DNA from 4 places in the Bradyrhizobium sp. CCBAU 45394 genome. Region 3 is predicted to be linked to each of the others. Evidence: predicted binding sites of a transcription regulator. Region 3 holds the regulator's gene; each other region holds the start of a gene.
What was found. The regulator PhoB, encoded in region 3, activates phosphate uptake and scavenging genes when phosphate is short. The targets are predictions, from matches to a motif close to TGTCATNNANCTGTCAT.
Positions count from the first base shown of each region.

Region 1: the regulator PhoB is predicted to act here: its motif matches at 1,402-1,418, upstream of WN73_RS20450 (DUF2794 domain-containing protein).
Region 2: the regulator PhoB is predicted to act here: its motif matches at 1,305-1,321, upstream of WN73_RS30265 (Orn/Lys/Arg decarboxylase N-terminal domain-containing protein).
Region 4: the regulator PhoB is predicted to act here: its motif matches at 1,090-1,106, upstream of ugpB (sn-glycerol-3-phosphate ABC transporter substrate-binding protein UgpB).

Region 1 is NZ_LBIX01000162.1:84,319-89,033, reverse strand. Features, by position in the region: gene WN73_RS20455 (DUF1223 domain-containing protein) at 1-737, shown strand, start outside; gene WN73_RS20450 (DUF2794 domain-containing protein) at 1,482-1,853, shown strand; gene WN73_RS20445 (GNAT family N-acetyltransferase) at 2,000-2,530, opposite strand; gene WN73_RS20440 (Bax inhibitor-1/YccA family protein) at 2,758-3,549, opposite strand; gene WN73_RS20435 (ABC transporter permease) at 3,819-4,715, opposite strand, start outside.
Region 2 is NZ_LBIX01000172.1:133,494-138,208, reverse strand. Features, by position in the region: gene ald (alanine dehydrogenase) at 1-495, opposite strand, end outside; gene WN73_RS30270 (Lrp/AsnC family transcriptional regulator) at 637-1,116, shown strand; gene WN73_RS30265 (Orn/Lys/Arg decarboxylase N-terminal domain-containing protein) at 1,366-3,723, shown strand; gene WN73_RS30260 (GNAT family N-acetyltransferase) at 3,730-4,308, shown strand; gene WN73_RS30255 (hypothetical protein) at 4,312-4,524, opposite strand.
Region 3 is NZ_LBIX01000175.1:184,672-189,386, forward strand. Features, by position in the region: gene WN73_RS36160 (GcrA family cell cycle regulator) at 186-695, shown strand; gene phoB (phosphate regulon transcriptional regulator PhoB) at 929-1,636, opposite strand; gene phoU (phosphate signaling complex protein PhoU) at 1,659-2,375, opposite strand; gene pstB (phosphate ABC transporter ATP-binding protein PstB) at 2,387-3,208, opposite strand; gene pstA (phosphate ABC transporter permease PstA) at 3,205-4,050, opposite strand; gene pstC (phosphate ABC transporter permease subunit PstC) at 4,055-4,715, opposite strand, start outside.
Region 4 is NZ_LBIX01000171.1:128,498-133,212, forward strand. Features, by position in the region: gene WN73_RS28550 (CaiB/BaiF CoA transferase family protein) at 1-788, shown strand, start outside; gene ugpB (sn-glycerol-3-phosphate ABC transporter substrate-binding protein UgpB) at 1,161-2,477, shown strand; gene ugpA (sn-glycerol-3-phosphate ABC transporter permease UgpA) at 2,527-3,408, shown strand; gene ugpE (sn-glycerol-3-phosphate ABC transporter permease UgpE) at 3,408-4,256, shown strand; gene WN73_RS28570 (sn-glycerol-3-phosphate import ATP-binding protein UgpC) at 4,277-4,715, shown strand, end outside.

The DNA.
Region 1 (4,715 bases), on a different contig from region 3:
CCGGTGCCTTCTGGTCGGGAGCACTCGGCATCTGTGCGATCGTCGCCGTCATCCGTCCCGCTGAGGCTGATCCCCGCGCCGTGGTTGAGCTCTTCACCTCGCAGGGCTGCTCCTCCTGCCCGCCCGCCGACAAGATCATCGGCGATCTCTCCAGCGATCCCTCGATCATCGCGCTGAGCATGCCGATCGATTATTGGGATTATCTCGGCTGGAAGGACACGCTGGCGGATTCGCGCTTCTCGGCGCGGCAGCGCGCTTATTCGCGCATGCGCGGCGACCGCGAGGTCTACACCCCGCAGGTCGTGGTGAACGGCTCGACGCATGTCGTCGGCAGTGATCGTGCCGGCATCGAGAGTGCGATCGGCAAGACCGACAAAGGCATGGGCGTGATGAGCGTGCCGGTGACGATGTCGCTCTCGGGCAAGCAGATCAACGTGTCGGTGGCCGCGAGCAAGGAGCCGGCGATCTCGCACGGCGAAGTCTGGATCTGCTCGATTGCGAAGTCAGTGCCGATCGCGATCGCCAAAGGCGAAAATCGCGGACAGCAGATCACCTATCACAACGTGGTGCGCAACCTGCTCAAGGTCGGCGACTGGAACGGTCGTCCGGAAAGCTGGACGGTGCCGATCGAGAACCTCACGCGCGACGGCGTCGATGGCGCGGTGGTCTATGTCCAGGACGGCAGCCGCGAGAAACCCGGCCCGATGCTGGGCGCGGCATACACGTCGCTGCACTGAAGCGCACGCTTCGCATTCTTCCTGATGCGCGGTCTGGCTCTATCTCCTCATGGTGAGGAGCGCGCCCCTTGCGCGCGCGGCGGACGATGCTGCGCATCGCCGCGAGAACCATGAAAGGCCCCGCTGATGCCGCTCGGGCCTCGATCCTTCGGGACGCCGCGCGAAGGATGAGGGGAGAGAGCGTACGCAAGATCGTGTCGGAAAAATCTTGTCCCTCGTCATTCCGGGGCGCGCCTCTTTGGCGCGAGCCCGGAATCCATTTCTCAACTGGGAACGATTGATGGATTCCGGGCCCGCGCTTCGCGCGTCCCGGAATGACAGCGGGGGAAGAAACATCCCGACACAAACAAAAAAGGACCAACTCGCGTTGGCCCTCCTTGTCGCGCGTACAGACCCGATCCCGTCGACCCCGGGGGGCTGGGGGCTGAGGAATCCGGAACCGAAAGGACCGGGTCAACGCACACAGCTCTTTTCGCAGTGCAGGGCGGCAGGCGCTGGGCGGAAAAGCGGCGATACTATGATTCCTGCTAACGATCCCGTGACGGTTCGTCGCGACAGAGTTCCACCGTTGCGTGTGTTCCGATTCGCCCCCGGTTCAATGGGTTGCACCGAGAGCTCTTCAAACAGCCCTCGAGAGCCCCTTGCGGTGGGGAACGGTTGGCGCAATCATGCGATTGTCATGATCCGCGGTTCCGGGGACGGTTTTCGCGGACGCGATCATGCCGTGCGATCAGGAGGCGCTCCATGAGTCTGACGTCGGAGGATGCCGATCCGAGCGAGCAGCGCGCGGCGGCGCGTCCCCCCGCTGCGAATGCGCAGCCGAACCAGGTGACCTTCAACCGGCTCGAGCTGCGCCGAATTCTCAATCTCTACGGCCGCATGGTCGCCGACGGCGAGTGGCGCGACTATGCCATCGACTTCCTGAAGGACCGTGCGGTGTTCTCGGTCTATCGCCGCGCCTCGGAAGTGCCGATCTATCGCATCGAGAAGGACCCGCGCCTCGCGCGCAAGCAGGGCATGTACAGCGTGATCTCGGCGACCGGCCTGATCCTGCGCCGCGGCCACGAGCTCGAGCGCGTGCTGCTGGTGATCGATCGCAAGCTGGCCGTGGTGTGACGACCTTCGGTCGTCATTCCGGGGCGCGACGAAGTCGCGAACTCCGGCGCGCGGTTGCGCGCCTGAGAATCTCGATCCGCATCGCTCGCTTGAAACTTCTGGATTCCGGGTTCGCGCTATGCGCGCCCCGGAATGACGTGAGGCGCTTACTTCCCCGGCACCGTGCTGGCGCCCTCGCCGAGCTCGCGCTGCATCATCACCGTGTCGAGCCAGCGGCCGAATTTCAGCCCGACATTGGGATGCGTGCCGATCATCCTGAAGCCGCCCTTGGTGTGCACGCCGATCGAGCCGGCATTGGCGGAATCGCCGATCACCGCGATCATCTGGCGGAAGCCGCGCGCCTCGCACTCGGCGATCAGCCGCTCCAGCAGCAACGAGCCGACGCCGCGGCGGTGGAAGGAGGGGTCGAGATAGATCGAATTCTCGACCGTGAAGCGATAGGCTGGCCGCGGCCGGTAGGCGCCGGCATAGGCGTAGCCGGCAACGCGGCCGTCGAGGATGGCGACGAAATAGGGATAGCCGCCGTCGACCAGCGCGCGGTAGCGCCGCGTCATCTCGGCAAGATCCGGCGGCTCCAGCTCGAACGTCGCCGTGCCCTCGCGGACGGCCTGCTGGTAGATGGCGGTGATGGCGGGGAGGTCGGCCTCAAGGGTGGGCCTGATTTCAGGTGCGGACATGGGTAAAGATTAGAGCCTTCCCGCGGCGGCCGGAAGAGGCAACATCGTTTCCATATACTCCGTCATTGCGAGGAGCCCTTGCGGCGAAGCAATCCAGAAATGCATCCGCGGAGGCGCTCTGGATTGCTTCGCTGCGCTCGCAATGACGGTGTTCGTGGTGGCACCCGGCCCAAACAAAAACCCCGGCCTTGCGGCCGGGGCTCATGTCGTTCTCTCTGGTCGATCGCTTAATCGCGCTGGCCGAGGAGCTGCAGGAGCAGCGTGAACAGGTTGATGAAGTTCAGGTACAGCGACAGCGCGCCGGTGATGGCCGCACGCTCTGCGATGTCACCGCCGGCCGCAGCGTAGCCGTAGATGTAGTCGTTCTTCAGCCGCTGGGTATCCCAGGCGGTGAGGCCCGCGAACACCAGCACGCCGACCACCGACACGATGAACTGCAGCATCGAGCTGGCCAGGAACAGGTTCACCAGGCTCGCGATGATGATGCCGATCAGGCCCATGAACAGGAACGAGCCCATCCCGGTCAGATCACGCTTGGTGGTGTAGCCGTAGAGGCTGAGCGCACCGAAGGTCGCCGCGGTGATGAAGAACACCCGCACAATCGAGGTGTGCGTGAACACCAGGAAGATCGACGACAGCGAGATGCCCATCAGCGCCGAGAACACCCAGAACAGGATCTGGGCGGTCGAAGGCGCCAGACGGTTGATGCCTGCCGAGATCACGAACACCATGGCGAGCGGCGCGAGCATGAACAGCCACTTCAGGGGGCTGACGAACATCGCATAGCCGAACGGCGTCAGGAACAGCTTGCCGACGCGGACGGCTTCCGGGGTCGGAACGTCGGTCACGGCGGCCATGTAGACGCCGAGTGCGGCAAGGCCCGTGATGGCGAGGCCAATGCTCATGTAGTTGTAGATGCGCAGCATGTAGGCGCGCAGGCCGGCATCGACCGTCGCGGCGTCAACACGCCCGGCGGCCCTGCCGAAAGGAGAAGCGTAGTTACGGTCTAGGTCCGACATGGTCGAATTCCCGTTGGTTGGCCGGTCCGGCATGAGGGTCGCCATGCCGCCGGTTCGTCAAACTCTATCTCGGATACCGATGTCTGCCGACTAAATTTTGGCTAACAATCGGGGGTCCGAACCCATTGGATATGTGGGAAACTAACACATTCGCTGCAACCGTCCACGCGCGGCCGAATGTCGCCCTCGCCGGCAATCCTGGCGAGCGGACGTGGTTAATCGCAAGAATCGTGCGTTTCCGCACCCGCGCGGCGGCCCGCTACCTTTTGTCACAAATTCCGCAACACCGTGGCGGGCTTTTTGTTCAACGCCAGGAGCGTGCCGGCGAGCCCGAGCCCGACAGTGACGACCAGGGCGGCCACGACCACGCCGGCCGCGCTGCCGGCCTGCCAGACGAAGCTGAGCGTCATCAGCCGCGTCACGATCATCCAGGCGGCGATGCTGCCGGCGATCACGCCGAAGACCGCGGTTGCAAGCCCGATCAGGAGGTATTCGAGCGCATAGGCGCCGAGCAGCCGCAGCCGCGTCGCGCCCAGCGTCTTCAGGATCACCGCATCGTAGACCCGGTGGCGATGGCCGGCCGCGAGCGCCCCGCCAAGCACCAGGATCGCCGAGATCAGGGTCACGGCGCTCGCGCCGCGGATCGCCAGCGCAAGATTGGTCACGACCGAGCCGACCGTCTCCATCACCTCGCGCACGCGCACGCTCGTCACCATCGGGTAGGTGTCGGCCACCTGCTTGATGATCCTGCCGTCGCCTTCGGCATTGCTGCCGGCTTCCGTCAGCGTCGCGATATGGGTATGCGGCGCGCCCTTGAAGGCGTTCGGCGAGAACACCAGGACGAAATTGATGCCGAGGCCTTGCCAGTCGATGTTGCGCAGATTGCTGATCTTCGCCGGGATGTCGCGGCCGAGCACGTTGACCACGACCTCGTCGCCGAGCTTGAGGCCGAGCCCGTCGGCGATCTTCTTCTCCATCGAGACCAGCGGCGGGCCGGAATAGTCGGCGCTCCACCACTCGCCCTCGACCACCTTGGAGCCCTTCGGCAGCTCGCCGGTATAGGTGAGGCCGCGGTCGCTTTGCAGCACCCACTCGGAATCGGTCGTCGGCTTGAGCTCTTCGGCGCGGACGCCGCGTGCGGCGACGATGCGCCCGCGCAGCATCGG
Region 2 (4,715 bases), on a different contig from region 3:
GCCGGGCACGCCGCCCAGCAAAAGCCCGCGACCGCCGGCCGACCGCTTGAGCGCGGCGCCAGCGGCCTCGATGGCGAGGCGGCCGGCGACTTCGCTCATCGGCGCAAGCAGGGGGAGGTGACCGGCCGCGTCGGTGACGGTTTCATAGGCGATCGCCGTACAGCCGGAGGCGAGCAAGCCCTTGGCCTGTTCGGGATCCGGTGCAAGATGGAGGTAAGTAAACAGGATCTGGCTTTCGCGAAGCTGGGTCCATTCGCTCTTCTGCGGCTCCTTCACCTTCACGATCATGTCGGAGCTGGCGAAGACGTCGCGGGCGCTCCCGGCGATCTCCGCCCCTGCCCGCCGATAGACCTCGTCCGAAGCACCGATGCCGCTGCCAGCGCCTGTCTCGACCGTCACCTGATGCCCGGCCGCGACATATTCACGGACCGCGCCCGGGGTGAGCCCGACGCGATATTCCTGCACCTTGATCTCCTTGGGCACACCGACACGCATCCTAGGCTCCTTCCAACGTCTTGATTCACCTCGCCATGGTAGCGACGGGTCCAGTTTGGTTTCGTGCAAATATCAGCTAGTTTCGCGATCTCCGCGCCGGTTTCCGGCGCCGAAGTGCCCTTTCACGCTGGAAACGAAACATTGGCCCTCGACCGGAAAGACCTCGCCATCCTCGCGGAACTCACGACCAACGCGCGGGCCAGCCACACCGAGCTTGCCAACAAGGTCGGACTATCCAGCACGGCGCTGGCGCGGCGGCAGAAGGCGCTGGAGGACGACGGCTACATCCAGGCCTATCAGGCCGCGCTCGACCTGGCGCAGTTCGGCCTCACCACGACGGTACTGGTGCGCATTGCGCTGGAGAGCCAGAGCGACGAGGCGCTGAAAGCGTTCGAGGCGGAGGTGGTGAAATGCCCCTCCGTCGTGCGCTGCTTCCTGATGTCGGGCACCGACGACTACATCCTGATCGTGCTTGCGCGCGACATCCAGGATTTCGAGCGCATCCACCGCACCGAGCTGTCGCGATTGCCGCGCGTCGCGCGGGTGCAATCGAGCTTCGCGCTGCGCGAAGTCGTCAACCGCGCGGTGCCGACGGTGGTGTTCAGCGAGGCCAAGCGGTAGCGGACTTCTCCCTCTCCCCGTTCTTACGGGGCCGCGCCGAGCTTCGCTCGCGCTGAGAGCGTTGGGGTGAGGGGCTGCACCCACAAAGGCGGTGATAGTCGGACTCGCGGAAGCTCCCCTCACCCGGATTGCTGTGCAATCCGGCCTCTCCCGCAAGCGGGGAGAGGCGAAACGCCAGCCGCAGCTCCCGTCATCCAACTGTCATCGAATGTGCCGAGAGCTGTGTCTCCAGTACATTCGGGACAGACAATGGACTATTTCAAGCGCTTCAACTTCCTGTTCGCCGCACCCGTGTTCGACGCCGACGACCTCGAAGGCGTCCGCTTCAACCAGATCATCGAGGAGATCCAGCGCTCCGGCTTCGAGGTCGTCCGGGCCCGCAAGCTGGAGGACGCGGAGATCGCGGTGCAGACCGACGCCGCGATCGGCTGCATGGTGGTGGACTGGGGCAAGAAGGGCCTGGAGGGCAAGACCTCGGCGCTGATTAATTTGATGCGGCGCCGCGGCCTCGACTTCCCGATCATCCTCCTGATCCGGCGCAAGCGGTTCGAGGATCTGCCGGTCGAGGTGCTCGACTTCATCGACGGCTATGTCTTCCTCTCCGAGGAGACGCCGACCTTCATCGCCAAGAACCTGATCAGCCGGCTCAAGCAATATGCCGAGACGCTGAAGACGCCGTTCTTCGGCGCGTTGGTCGACTATGCCGAGGAAGGCAACCAGCTCTGGACCTGTCCGGGCCACAATGGCGGCGTGTTCTACAATCGCAGCCCCATCGGCCGGGTGTTCGTCGAGCATCTCGGCGAATCCGTGTTCCGCGACGACCTCGACAATTCCGTGCTCGACCTCGGCGACCTCCTCACCCATGAGGGCCCGGCGCTGAAGGCGCAGAAGGAAGCCGCCCAGATCTTCGGCGCGGAGAAGACCTATTTCGTGCTCAATGGCACCTCGACCTCGAACAAGGTCGCGCTCGGCGCGCTCGTCACCGACGGCGACCTCGTGCTGTTCGACCGCAACAACCACAAGGCCGCCCATCACGGCGCGCTGATGATCAATGGCGGCATCCCGGTCTACGTCCCGACCATCCGCAACGCCTGGGGCCTGATCGGCCCGATGCGCTGGGACATGCTCGACGAGAAGGCCCTGCGCGAGGCGATCCGCAGCCATCCGCTGGTCAGGGATCGCGACGCCTGGCGCAAGGAACGGCCGTTCCGCGTCGCCGTGGTCGAGCAGTGCACCTATGACGGCTCGATCCACAGCGCCGAGATGATCCTGAAGCGCATCGGCCATCTCTGCGAATACATCCTGTTCGACGAGGCCTGGGCCGGCTTCATGAAATTCCACCCCCTCTATGCCGGCCGCTTCGCCATGGGGCTGGCGAACCTTCCCCCGGAAGCGCCCGGCATCATCGCGACGCAGTCGACCCACAAGCAACTCGCGAGCTTCTCGCAGGCCTCGCAAATCCACATCAAGGACCGTCACATCCGCGGCCAGAAGCGGCGGGTCGAGCACCGCCGCTTCAACGAAAGCTTCATGCAGCACGCTTCCACGTCACCGTTCTACCCGCTGTTCGCATCCCTCGACGTCGGCGCGCAGATGATGAAGGGGCGCTCCGGCGAAGTGCTGTGGGACGACACGATCCGGCTCGGCATCGAGCTGCGCAAGAAGATCCGCGCGATGCGGCGTGAGTTCGAGGAGAAGGAGCAGAACCCCGATCGGCGCTGGTTCTTCGAGCCCTTCGTCCCGGATCGCGTCGCCATTCCCGACGTCAGCCGCCCCGGCGCCGCCCACAACGTCGCCTGGGAGACGCTGTCCACCGACGAGCTCGCCACCAATCCCGCGCTGTGGCAACTCTCTCCGGATACCAACTGGCACGGCTTTCCCGATCTCGCGGAAGGCTTTGCCATGACCGATCCGAACAAGCTGACGCTGCTCACGCCTGGCTTCGATCGCACCACCGGCGCCTATGCCGAGCACGGCATCCCCGCCCCCGTCGTCGCGCAATATCTGCGCGAGAACCGCATCGTGCCCGAGAAGAACGACCTCAACTCCCTGCTCTTCCTGCTCACTCCCGGCGTCGAGGCGAGCAAGGCCGGCACGCTGATCTCCGGCCTCGTCGCCTTCAAGAGGCTGCACGACGACAATGCGTTGCTGGCGGACGCAATCCCGGAATTCTACCAGCGGCGGCAGGCGCGCTATGCCGGCGTGCGGCTGCGCGATCTCTGCGGCGACATGCACCGTTTCTTCCGCGCCGCCGATGTCAGCGCGCTCCAGGCGCGGCAATTCATGCCCGAGCACATGCCCGAGATCGCGATGTCGCCCCGCGATGCCGCCCGCTATTTGTTCCGCAACGACGTCGACTATCTGCCGATCGAGGCGATCGCGGGCCGCATCGCCACCACGCCCTTCGTGGTCTATCCGCCCGGTATCGCCACCATCGTGCCCGGCGAGCGGCTGACGGAACGCGCCAAGCCCATGGTCGACTATCTCAAGATGTTCGAGACCTGCTTCAACACGTTCCCGGGCTTCGACGTCGAAATCCAGGGCGTCTACAAGGAGATCGATGCCCAGGGCCGTATCGGGCTCTATACTTACGTCGTTGCCGAGTAGGTGCCGATGAACGAGACAGCCGCTATACGAGCGGATGACGAGCCGGTCCAGGTCCGCCCCTCGCGCGAGAGCGATGTCGAGGCGATGCTGGCGATCTACCGCCATCATGTCCGCAACGGCGTGCCGCGCGATGTCGAGGGAACCGGCGCGCCGGAGCCGGACGATCTGCGCGACCGGCGCAAGAACCTGAAGCAGACCCGCCTGCCGCATCTGGTTGCGACCTATCGCGGCGAGGTGGTCGGCTACGCCTATGCGGTGCTGTTCCGCAAGCGCCCGGCCTATCGCTACACCGCCAAGCACTCGATCTACGTCCACCACGCGCATCTCGGCCGCGGCGTCGGACGGCTATTGCTCCAGGAGCTGGTCGATGTTTGTGCGGCGGCCGGCTTCCGCCAGATGATCGGCTATATCGACGCCGACAACGCGCCCTCGCTGGCGCTGCACGAAAAGTTCGGTTTCGCGCGCGCCGGCCTGCTCTGCGGCGTCGCCTACCGGCACGGCCGCTGGTCCGACACCGTCATGGTGCAACGCTCGCTCGGCGCGGGCGCAACCGCGCCGCCGCCGGCAACGGCACCCGGCCGGTAAGCCTTACGAGGGGAAGTCGGCCGGTCTGACGTGGATGCGATCGGCATGCAGCGACCAGTCACACAACGCCTGGTCCTTGCAAAACCGCGCCTTCGCCCGTTCCCTGGCCTCGTCCTCGTCGGCGGCGTCGATCTCGAGCGTGCCCTGGCAGACCTCGATCTGCCGGCCGTACTCCCCGAGCACGTCCTTCATGAACCTGACGACATAAGTGGACATGGGACCTCCTGCTGCCTCGGCAGCACTCTAATCCCATTTACCCGGTTTCGGGGAGGCAGATTTTGACCGGGATCAAGGCCGGCAACGGTTCCCGCCGCCGGTCCAGGCGTCGGTTCGATCCGTCAGCCGCCCCGCCCTGCCCAAAGCCTCGCGGAAGGCGCGCGCGACACGAGGCGCACGGGCCGACATCA
Region 3 (4,715 bases):
TGTCAGATACGACATCTCGTGCAGTGTTTCTGATCCTCTAAGTCCTCATGTACCGGCGTAGACGTTCGGGCGTTATCGGCGCGCCCGGCGAGCCTTAAGGGATTCTGACGGCACGGGTTTTTCGAGGCTTAGGCATTCGCCGCGAGGCGCCAGGATGGCAGCCGCACGGCGAGGGAAAGGGTGCAATGACGGTTTTGACCTGGTCCGACGATCGCGTCGAGCAGTTGAAAAAGCTCTGGGAGGCCGGATTATCGGCCAGCCAGATCGCAGCCGAGCTCGGGAACGTGACCCGCAATGCCGTGATCGGCAAGGTACACAGGCTCGGCCTATCCGGCCGCGCCAAGAGCCCCTCATCGGCGGCTCCGCGGCCGCGCAAGGCGCGCCCCGCGCAGCACATGATGCGGGTGAGCCGCCCCATTGCGCGCGGCAACACCGCGCTGGCGCAGGCCTTCGAGGTCGAGGTGGAGGCCGAACCGGTCACCTACGACAACGTGGTGCCGATGAGCCAGCGGCTGTCGCTGCTGGAGCTGAACGAGGCGACCTGCCACTGGCCGGTCGGCGATCCCTCGAGCCCGGATTTCTTCTTCTGCGGCGGCAGGGCGCTGTCGGGCCTGCCCTACTGCGCGCAGCACTCGCGCGTGGCATATCAGCCCGCCGCGGATCGCCGGCGCGCACCGGCGAAGCCCTCGCGGTGAGTTTGTCGCTCTAGCTGATTGCAAAGACGGCGCCGTCACGCGATGACGGATCGACACACTCCGATGTCGTCCCGGCGAAGGCCGGGACCCATAACCACCAGCAGATGTGGTTACGGGGACACGGAGTTACCCTTGTCGCGCAAACAATTGCGCCCTGGGGTTATGGGTCCCGGCCTTCGCCGGGACGACACCGATATCGTGGCGACAGCTCGCCAAACCAACTCGCCCCTAGCTTACGTCTGCTCCGCCTTCGCAAAGCGATCATCCAGCGCGTAGCCGGCGCCGCGGACGGTGCGGATGGGATCCTGCTCGCGGCCGAGATTGAGCAGCTTGCGCAGGCGGCCGATGTGGACGTCGACGGTGCGCTCGTCGATGTAGATGTCGCGGCCCCAGACGCTGTCGAGCAGCTGCTCGCGCGAGAACACGCGGCCGGGATGCTCCAGGAAGAACTCCAAGAGGCGATATTCGGTCGGGCCGAGGTCGATCGGCCGGCCCGAGCGCGCGACGCGGCGCTTGTCGCGATCGAGCTCGATGTCGCCATAGGCCAGCACCGTGGCGAGCCGCTCCGGGCTTGCGCGCCGCAGCAGGCCCTTCACGCGTGCCAAGAGCTCCGGCACCGAGAACGGCTTGACGATGTAGTCGTCGGCGCCGGTCGCAAGACCCCGCACCCGCTCGCTCTCCTCGCCGCGCGCGGTGAGCATGATGATCGGGAGCTGCTTGGTCTCGGGCCGGGTCCGCAGCCGGCGGCACAGCTCGATGCCCGACAGGCCCGGCAGCATCCAGTCGAGTACGATCAGATCGGGGATGTGTTCCTTGAGGCGGGTGTCGGCGTCGTCGCCGCGCATCACCGTCTCCACATCATAGCCGTCGCCTTCGAGGTTGTAGCGGAGAAGCTCGGTGAGAGCTTCCTCGTCCTCAACCACCATAATGCGTGCGCCCATGGTGTCGTCGCTCCTTAAGTCTTCAGGTATTCGGGACCGTCGTGGCGAAGGTCGTCATGTCGCCCTTCGGTCGCTTGTCGGTGATCGCCTGGCCCTCGATCATGTAGAACACGGTCTCGGCGATGTTGGTGGCGTGGTCGCCGATCCGCTCGATGTTCTTGGCGCAGAACATCAGATGGATGCAGAACGAGATGTTGCGCGGATCCTCCATCATGTAGGTGAGGAGCTCGCGGAACAGCGAGGTGCAGATGGCGTCGACTTCCTCGTCGCCCTTCCACACCGCCATCGCCGCCGGCAGATCATGCGCGGCATAGGCGTCCAGCACCGACTTGACCTGCTGCTGCACGAGGTCGGTCATGTGCTCGAGGCCGCGGAACAGCTTGAGCGGATGGAAATCCGTCTCCAGCGCCGCGACGCGCTTGCCCATGTTCTTGGCAAGGTCGCCGATGCGCTCGAGATCGGTCGCAACGCGCATGGCGCCGACGATCTCGCGCAGATCGACCGCCATCGGCTGGCGGCGGGCGATGGTGAGCACGGCGCGCTCCTCGATGCGCTTCTGCAGCGCGTCGAGCTCGGTGTCGGTGGCGACGACGCGCTGGCCGAGCGCGACGTCTCGGCGGATCAGCGCGTCGACGGAATCGACGATCATGCGCTCGGCGATCCCGCCCATCTCGGCGACGAGCCGGGTGAGCTCCTGGAGGTCGGTGTCGAAGGCCTTTGCGGTATGTTCAGAACCCATGTCCCGTCTCCTCAGCCGAACCGGCCGGTGATGTAATCCTGCGTGCGCCGGTCGCTCGGCGACGTGAAGATCTTGCTGGTGTCGTCGAACTCGATCAGCTCGCCGAGATACATGAACGCGGTCTTGTCGGAGACGCGCGCCGCCTGCTGCATGTTGTGGGTGACGATCGCGATCGTGTAGTTCTCGGACAGTTCCTGGATCAGCTCCTCGACCTTGGCGGTCGAGATCGGGTCGAGCGCCGAGCAGGGCTCGTCGAACAGGATCACCTCGGGCCGCACCGCGACGGTGCGGGCGATGCAGAGGCGCTGCTGCTGGCCGCCGGAGAGCGACAGGCCGGAGGCGTTGAGCTTGTCCTTGACCTCGTTCCACAGCGCGCCGCCGCGCAGCGCCTTCTCGACGCGGTCGTCCATCTCGGACTTCGAGATCTTCTCGTAGAGGCGGATGCCGAAGGCGATGTTCTCGTAGATCGTCATCGGGAACGGCGTCGGCTTCTGGAACACCATGCCGACGCGGGCGCGCAGCAGGTTGAGGTCGAGCTTGCCGTCGAGGATGTTGGTCTGGTCGAGCATGAGCTGGCCGGTGGCGCGCTGCCCCGGATAGAGGTCGTACATCCGGTTGAAGATGCGCAGCAGGGTCGACTTGCCGCAGCCGGACGGGCCGATGAACGCGGTGACGCGGTTGGTGCCGAGCGTCAGGTTGATGTTCTTCAGCGCGTGGTGCTCGCCGTAATAGAAGTTGAGGTTGCGCACCGTCACCTTGGCCGGCGCTTCCGGCAGCAGCGGCGCCTGGGGCAGCCCACCGGCCGCGCTCATCGATACGGAAAGCTCACTCATTTTGCGGTCCTCTCGGCGCCAAGGATGCGTGCGCCAATATTCAGGGCAAGCACGGTAATCGTGATCAGCAGCGCGCCGCTCCAGGCGAGCTGCTTCCAATAGGCGTAGGGGCTCTGGACGAAGTTGTTGATGGTGACCGGCAGGTTCGCCATCGTCTTGTTCAGGCCAAGACTGAAGAACTGGTTCGACAGCGCGGTGAAGAGCAGCGGCGCGGTCTCGCCGGCGACGCGGGCGGTGGCTAGCAACACGCCGGTGATGAGGCCGGAGCGGGCGGCACGATAGGCGATCCGCTTGATCACCAGCGAGCGCGGCAGGCCGAGCGCGGACGCCGCCTCGCGCAGCGCGTTCGGCACCAGCAGCAGCATGTCCTCGGTCGTGCGCAGCACCACCGGGATGACGATGACGGCGAGCGCGAGGCTGCCTGCGATCGCCGAGAAGCCGCGCATCGGCACCACCACCGCGCCGTAGATGAACAGGCCGATGATGATCGAGGGCGCCGAGAGCAGGATGTCGTTGATGAAGCGGATCACCGAGGTCAGGCGGTCGTTGCGGCCGTATTCGGCGAGATAGGTGCCGGCGAACAGGCCGAGCGGCGCGCCAATGCCGACGCCGAGCACGGTCATGATGATCGAACCGACGATGGCGTTGCGCAGGCCGCCTTCGGTCGAGCCCGGCGGCGGCGTATCTGCCACGAAAATCTCGAGGTTCAGACCGGCGATGCCGTTGTAAAGCAGCGTGATCAGGATCAGCGCAAGCCAGGTGACGCCGAAGGCGGCGGCGGCGATGCAGAGTCCGCGAACGACGATGTCCTTGCGGCGGCGGCGTGAATAGATCGGGTTCATGGCGTTAGTTCCCCGCCTTCTTTTCCAGCCGCATCAGCATCAGCCGTGCCGCTGCGAGCACGAAGAACGTCAGCACGAACAGCAGCAGGCCGAGCAGGATCAGGCCGGACTGGTGCAGGCCGTCGCTCTCGGCGAACTCGGATGCGATCGCCGCCGAGATCGTGGTGCCCGGCGCGAAGATCGAGGAGGAGATGCGGAACGAGTTGCCGATGATGAACGTCACCGCCATGGTCTCGCCGAGCGCGCGGCCCAGCGCCAGCATGACGCCGCCGATGACGCCGACGCGGGTGTAGGGGATCACCACGCTGCGCACGACTTCCCAGGTGGTGCAGCCGACGCCGTAGGCGGCCTCCTTCAGCACCGGCGGCACCGTCTTGAATACGTCGACCGAGATCGAGGTGATGAAGGGCAGCACCATGATGGCGAGGATCAGCGCGGCGTTGAACAGGCTGAGATAGGACGGGGGACCCGCGAAGATCGCGCCCAAGACAGGAACGCCGTCGAAGATCTTGATCATGAAGGGCTGGAAGGTGTTGGCCAGGAACGGGCCCAGCACGAAGAAGCCCCACATGCCGTAGATGATCGAGGGAATGCCGGCGAGCAGCTCGATCGCCATGCCGATCGGGCGGCGCAGCCATTGCGGACAGAGCTCGGTGAGGAAGATC
Region 4 (4,715 bases), on a different contig from region 3:
ATCCCGGCTATGACGCCATCATCCAGGCCATGACCGGCATGATCGCGGCGACCGGTTCGCCCGAGAGCGGGCCGATGCGAATCGGCGTGCCGCTGGTCGACATCACGACCGGCCTCTATGCGGCGATCGGCATCCTGATGGCGCTGTCGGAGCGGCAGCGCTCGGGCAAGGGCCAGTTCCTGGAGACCACGCTGTACGAGACCGGCCTTGCCATCATGCATCCGCACACCGCGAACTATTTCATGCATGGCAAGCCGCCGGGCCTCACCGGCAACGAGCATCCGAATCTCGTGCCTTATGCGATCTTCCCGACCAAGACCGACAACATCTTCATCGGCGTCGGCAATGACGGCACCTTCCGCAAGCTCGCCAAGGAGATCGGCAAGCCCGAGCTCGGCACCGATCCGCGCTTTGCCCGCAACAAGGACCGCATCGCCAATCGCGAGGCGCTGCGCGCCGAGCTTGCCGCGGTGTTCAGCCAGCACGAGGCCGAGCCGCTCTGCAATCGCCTGCTCGCGGCGGGCCTGCCCGCAGGCCCGGTGCAGAAGATCGACCAGGCGTTGACGAACCCGCACACGATCTACCGCGGCGATATTATCGAGAAGGACTGGTACAAGGGCGTCGCCTCGCCGATCCGGCTCGATCGCAGCAAGCCGAGCCTGCGCCGGCTGCCGCCGAAATTCAGCCAGCACTCGGCGGAGGTGCTGGGCGAGTTCGGATATTCCAAGGCCGAGATCGACGCGATGGTCGAGAAGGGCACGGTCTGCGGCCCCGAGCGCAAGCGCTAGGGCAACGATGCTGCGCTCCCTCTCCCCCCTGCGGGAGAGGGTTGGGGAGAGGGTGTCTCCGCAATGGGACAATCCCCCAGAGGAGAGAGCCCTCACCCCCGCGCCTTCGGCGCGACCTCTCCCGCAAGCGGGAGAGGTTTTGGAGCCCGCGGCCTGATCGTCGACCTCACACGAGCAATGCCGCACTGCGGCGCGACCCACGCGTGTGCAGCGCGAACGGACGAGGCTGTCCGCGTCGCATTCGCCTATTTGACGGCTTCCCTTTTCCAGCGCTTGCCGCTTTCGTTTCGGCCGCTTACACAGTCATGTGAACGTCATATGGCGCTGCTAGCGCAAGCGCTTCTTTATTGACGGCCAAGGGAGGTTTTCTTGATGGCACTTCGACACTTTGGGGCGGCTGCCGCATTTGCAATCACGGTCGGCATGTCGGCCTCGCCGGCCCTGGCCGTGACCGAAATCCAGTGGTGGCACGCGATGACCGGCGCCAACAACGACGTCATCGTCAAGCTTGCCACCGACTTCAACGCGTCGCAGAGCGACTACAAGGTCATCCCGACCTACAAGGGCAACTATCCCGACACGATGAACGCGGGCATCGCCGCGTTCCGTGCCGGCAACGCGCCGCACATCATGCAGGTGTTCGAAGTCGGCACCGCGACCATGATGGCCGCGACCGGCGCCGTGAAGCCCGTCTACAAGCTGATGGCCGACGCCGGCGAGAAGTTCGATCCCAAGATCTATCTGCCCGCCATCACCGGCTACTACTCCACGTCGAAGGGCGAGATGCTGTCGTTCCCCTTCAACTCGTCCTCGACCGTGATGTGGGTCAACCTCGACGAGTTCAAGAAGGTCAACGCCGAGATCCCGAAGACCTGGCCCGAAGTGTTCGAGGTCGCCAAGAAGCTGCACGACAACGGTCATCCGACCTGCGGCTTCTCCGGCTCATGGATCACCTGGGTCAACCTCGAGCAGCTCTCCGCCTGGCACAACGTGCCGCTCTCGACCAAGGCGAACGGCCTCGACGGCTTCGACACCAAGCTCGAGTTCAACGGCCCGCTCCAGGTCAAGCATCTCGAGAAGCTGGTCGAACTTCAGAAGGACAAGACCTACGACTACGCCGGCCGCACCAACACCGGCGAAGGCCGCTTCACCTCGGGTGAGTGCGCGATCTACCTGACGTCGTCGGCCTTCTTCGGCAACGTCAAGGCACAGGCCAAGTTCAACTTCAACGCCGTGCCGATGCCCTATTATCCCGACGTCAAGGGCGCGCCGCAGAACTCGATCATCGGCGGCGCTTCGCTCTGGGTCATGGGCGGCAAGTCGGCCGAGGAATACAAGGGCGTCGCAAAATTCCTGACGTTCCTCTCCGACACCGATCGCCAGGTCTACATCCACAAGGCCTCCGGCTATCTGCCGATCACCAAGGCGGCCTATGAGAAGGCCAAGGCCGAGGGCTTCTACAAGGACCAGCCCTATCTCGAGACCCCGCTGCTCGAGCTGACCAACAAGGAGCCGACCGAGAACTCGCGCGGTCTGCGCCTCGGCAACATGGTGCAGCTGCGTGACGTCTGGTCGGAAGAGATCGAGCAGGCGCTGGCCGGCAAGAAGACCGCCAAGCAGGCGCTCGACGCCGCTGTCGAACGCGGCAACACGATGCTGCGGCAGTTCGAAAAGACCGCTGTGAAGTGAGGCATCGAAGCGGCAGGCCGCGACCCGGCCTGCCGCTTCTGCTGACATCATGCAAAAGCAAGCCATTTTCCAATCAAAGCTATTGCCTTACGCGCTGGTTGCGCCGCAGCTCGCGATCGTCCTGATTTTCTTCTACTGGCCGGCCCTGCAGGCGGTGATCCAGTCCTTCCTGCTCCAGGATGCCTTTGGCCTGTCGAGCACCTTTGTCTGGTTCGACAATTACATCGAGCTGTTCAGGGATCCCGCCTATTTCGAGGCGATCGTCCGGACGTTCTTCTTCTCGTTCGCGATCGCCGTGTCGTCGCTGTCGTTCGCGCTGCTGCTCGCCGTGATGGCCGACAAGCCGCTGCGCGGCTCGATGCTCTACCGCACGCTCCTGATCTGGCCCTATGCGGTCGCGCCGCCCGTGGTCGGCGTGCTCTGGATCTTCATGCTGCATCCCTCGCTTGGCGTGCTCTCGCGCTATCTGCGCGGCCTGGGCGTCGACTGGAATCCGCTGCTCGACGGCAACCAGGCCGCAGCGCTGATCATCCTCGCCGCCGCGTGGAAGCAGATCTCCTATAATTTCCTGTTCTTCCTCGCCGGCCTGCAAGCCATCCCGAAAAGCGTGTTCGAGGCCGCCGCGATCGACGGCGCGCGGCCGATGCGGCGGTTCTGGACCGTGACCTTCCCGCTGCTGTCGCCCACGATCTTCTTCCTGCTGGTCGTCAACATCGTCTACGCCTTCTTCGACACCTTCGGCATCATCGACACCATGACCCGCGGCGGGCCCGGAACATCGACGGTCACGCTGGTCTACAAGGTCTATTCCGACGGCCTGCTCGGCGGCAATCTCGGCAGCTCGGCGGCGCAATCGGTGATCCTGATGGTCATGGTCATCGTGCTGACGGGAATCCAGTTCCGCTTCGTCGAACGCAAGGTGACCTACTGATGGTCGAGGACGAGGGCATCAGGCGCTACGTCGCCCATTTCATTCTCTGGATCGGGATCGCGATCGTCGCATTCCCGGTCTACATCGCGATCGTCGCCTCGACCCAGGACAACGCACTGATCGCGAACGGGCAGATGTCGCTGCTGCCGGGCGGGCACTTCTTCGAGGTCTACTACCAGACCATCTTCGTCGGCACGAGCGGCTCGACCCGCGAGCCCGTCGGCAACATGATGCTCAATTCGCTGGTGATGGCGCTGGCGATCGCGATCGGCAAGATCGCGATCTCGATCATCTCGGCCTATGCGATCGTGTATTTCCGCTTTCCGTTCCGGATGCCGATCTTCTGGATCATCTTCATCACCCTGATGCTGCCGGTCGAGGTGCGCATCTATCCGACCTACAAGATCGTTGCCGATTTGCACATGCTCGACAGCTATGCCGGCCTGTCGCTGCCGCTGATCGCATCGGCCACCGCGACGCTGCTGTTCCGGCAGTTCTTCATGACCGTGCCGGACGAATTGCTGGAGGCCTCGCGCATCGACGGCGCCGGTCCCTTGCGCTTCTTCTGGGACACGCTGTTGCCGCTGTCGCGCACCAACATGGCGGCGCTGTTCGTGATCCTGTTCATCCTCGGCTGGAATCAATATCTCTGGCCGCTGCTCATCACCACCCGCGACGACATGCAGACCATCCAGGTCGGCATCCGCAAGATGATCACCACCACCGACGCGCTGACCGAATGGCCGATCGTGATGGCGACCGCCGTGCTGGCCATGCTGCCGCCGGTGTTCGTCGTCGTCGCCATGCAGAGACTGTTCGTGCGCGGCCTGGTCGAGACGGAAAAGTAGGTTCTTGGAAGTGAGTTTTCATGGCTAACGTCACCCTGCGCAATGTCCGCAAGACCTACACCGGCGGCTTCGAGGCCATCAAAGGCGTCAACGTCGATGTCGCCGACGGGCAGTTCTGCGTGCTGGTCGGCCCCTCCGGCTGCGGCAAGTCCACGCTGCTGCGCATGGTTGCGGGGCTCGAGACCGTCACCGGCGGCGAGATCGACATCGGCGGCCGCGTCGTCAACCAGATCGAGCCCGCCGATCGCGACATCGCGATGGTGTTCCAGAACTACGCGCTCTATCCGCATATGAGCGTCTACAACAACATGGCTTACGGCCTGCGCAACCGCGGCATGGCGGAAGCCGAGATCAAGACCCGCGTCGAGGAAGCCGCGCGCGTGCTCGAGCTCACATCGATGCTGGAGCGCAAGCCGCGCCAGCTCTCCGGCGGCCAGCGCCAGCGCGTCGCGATGGGTC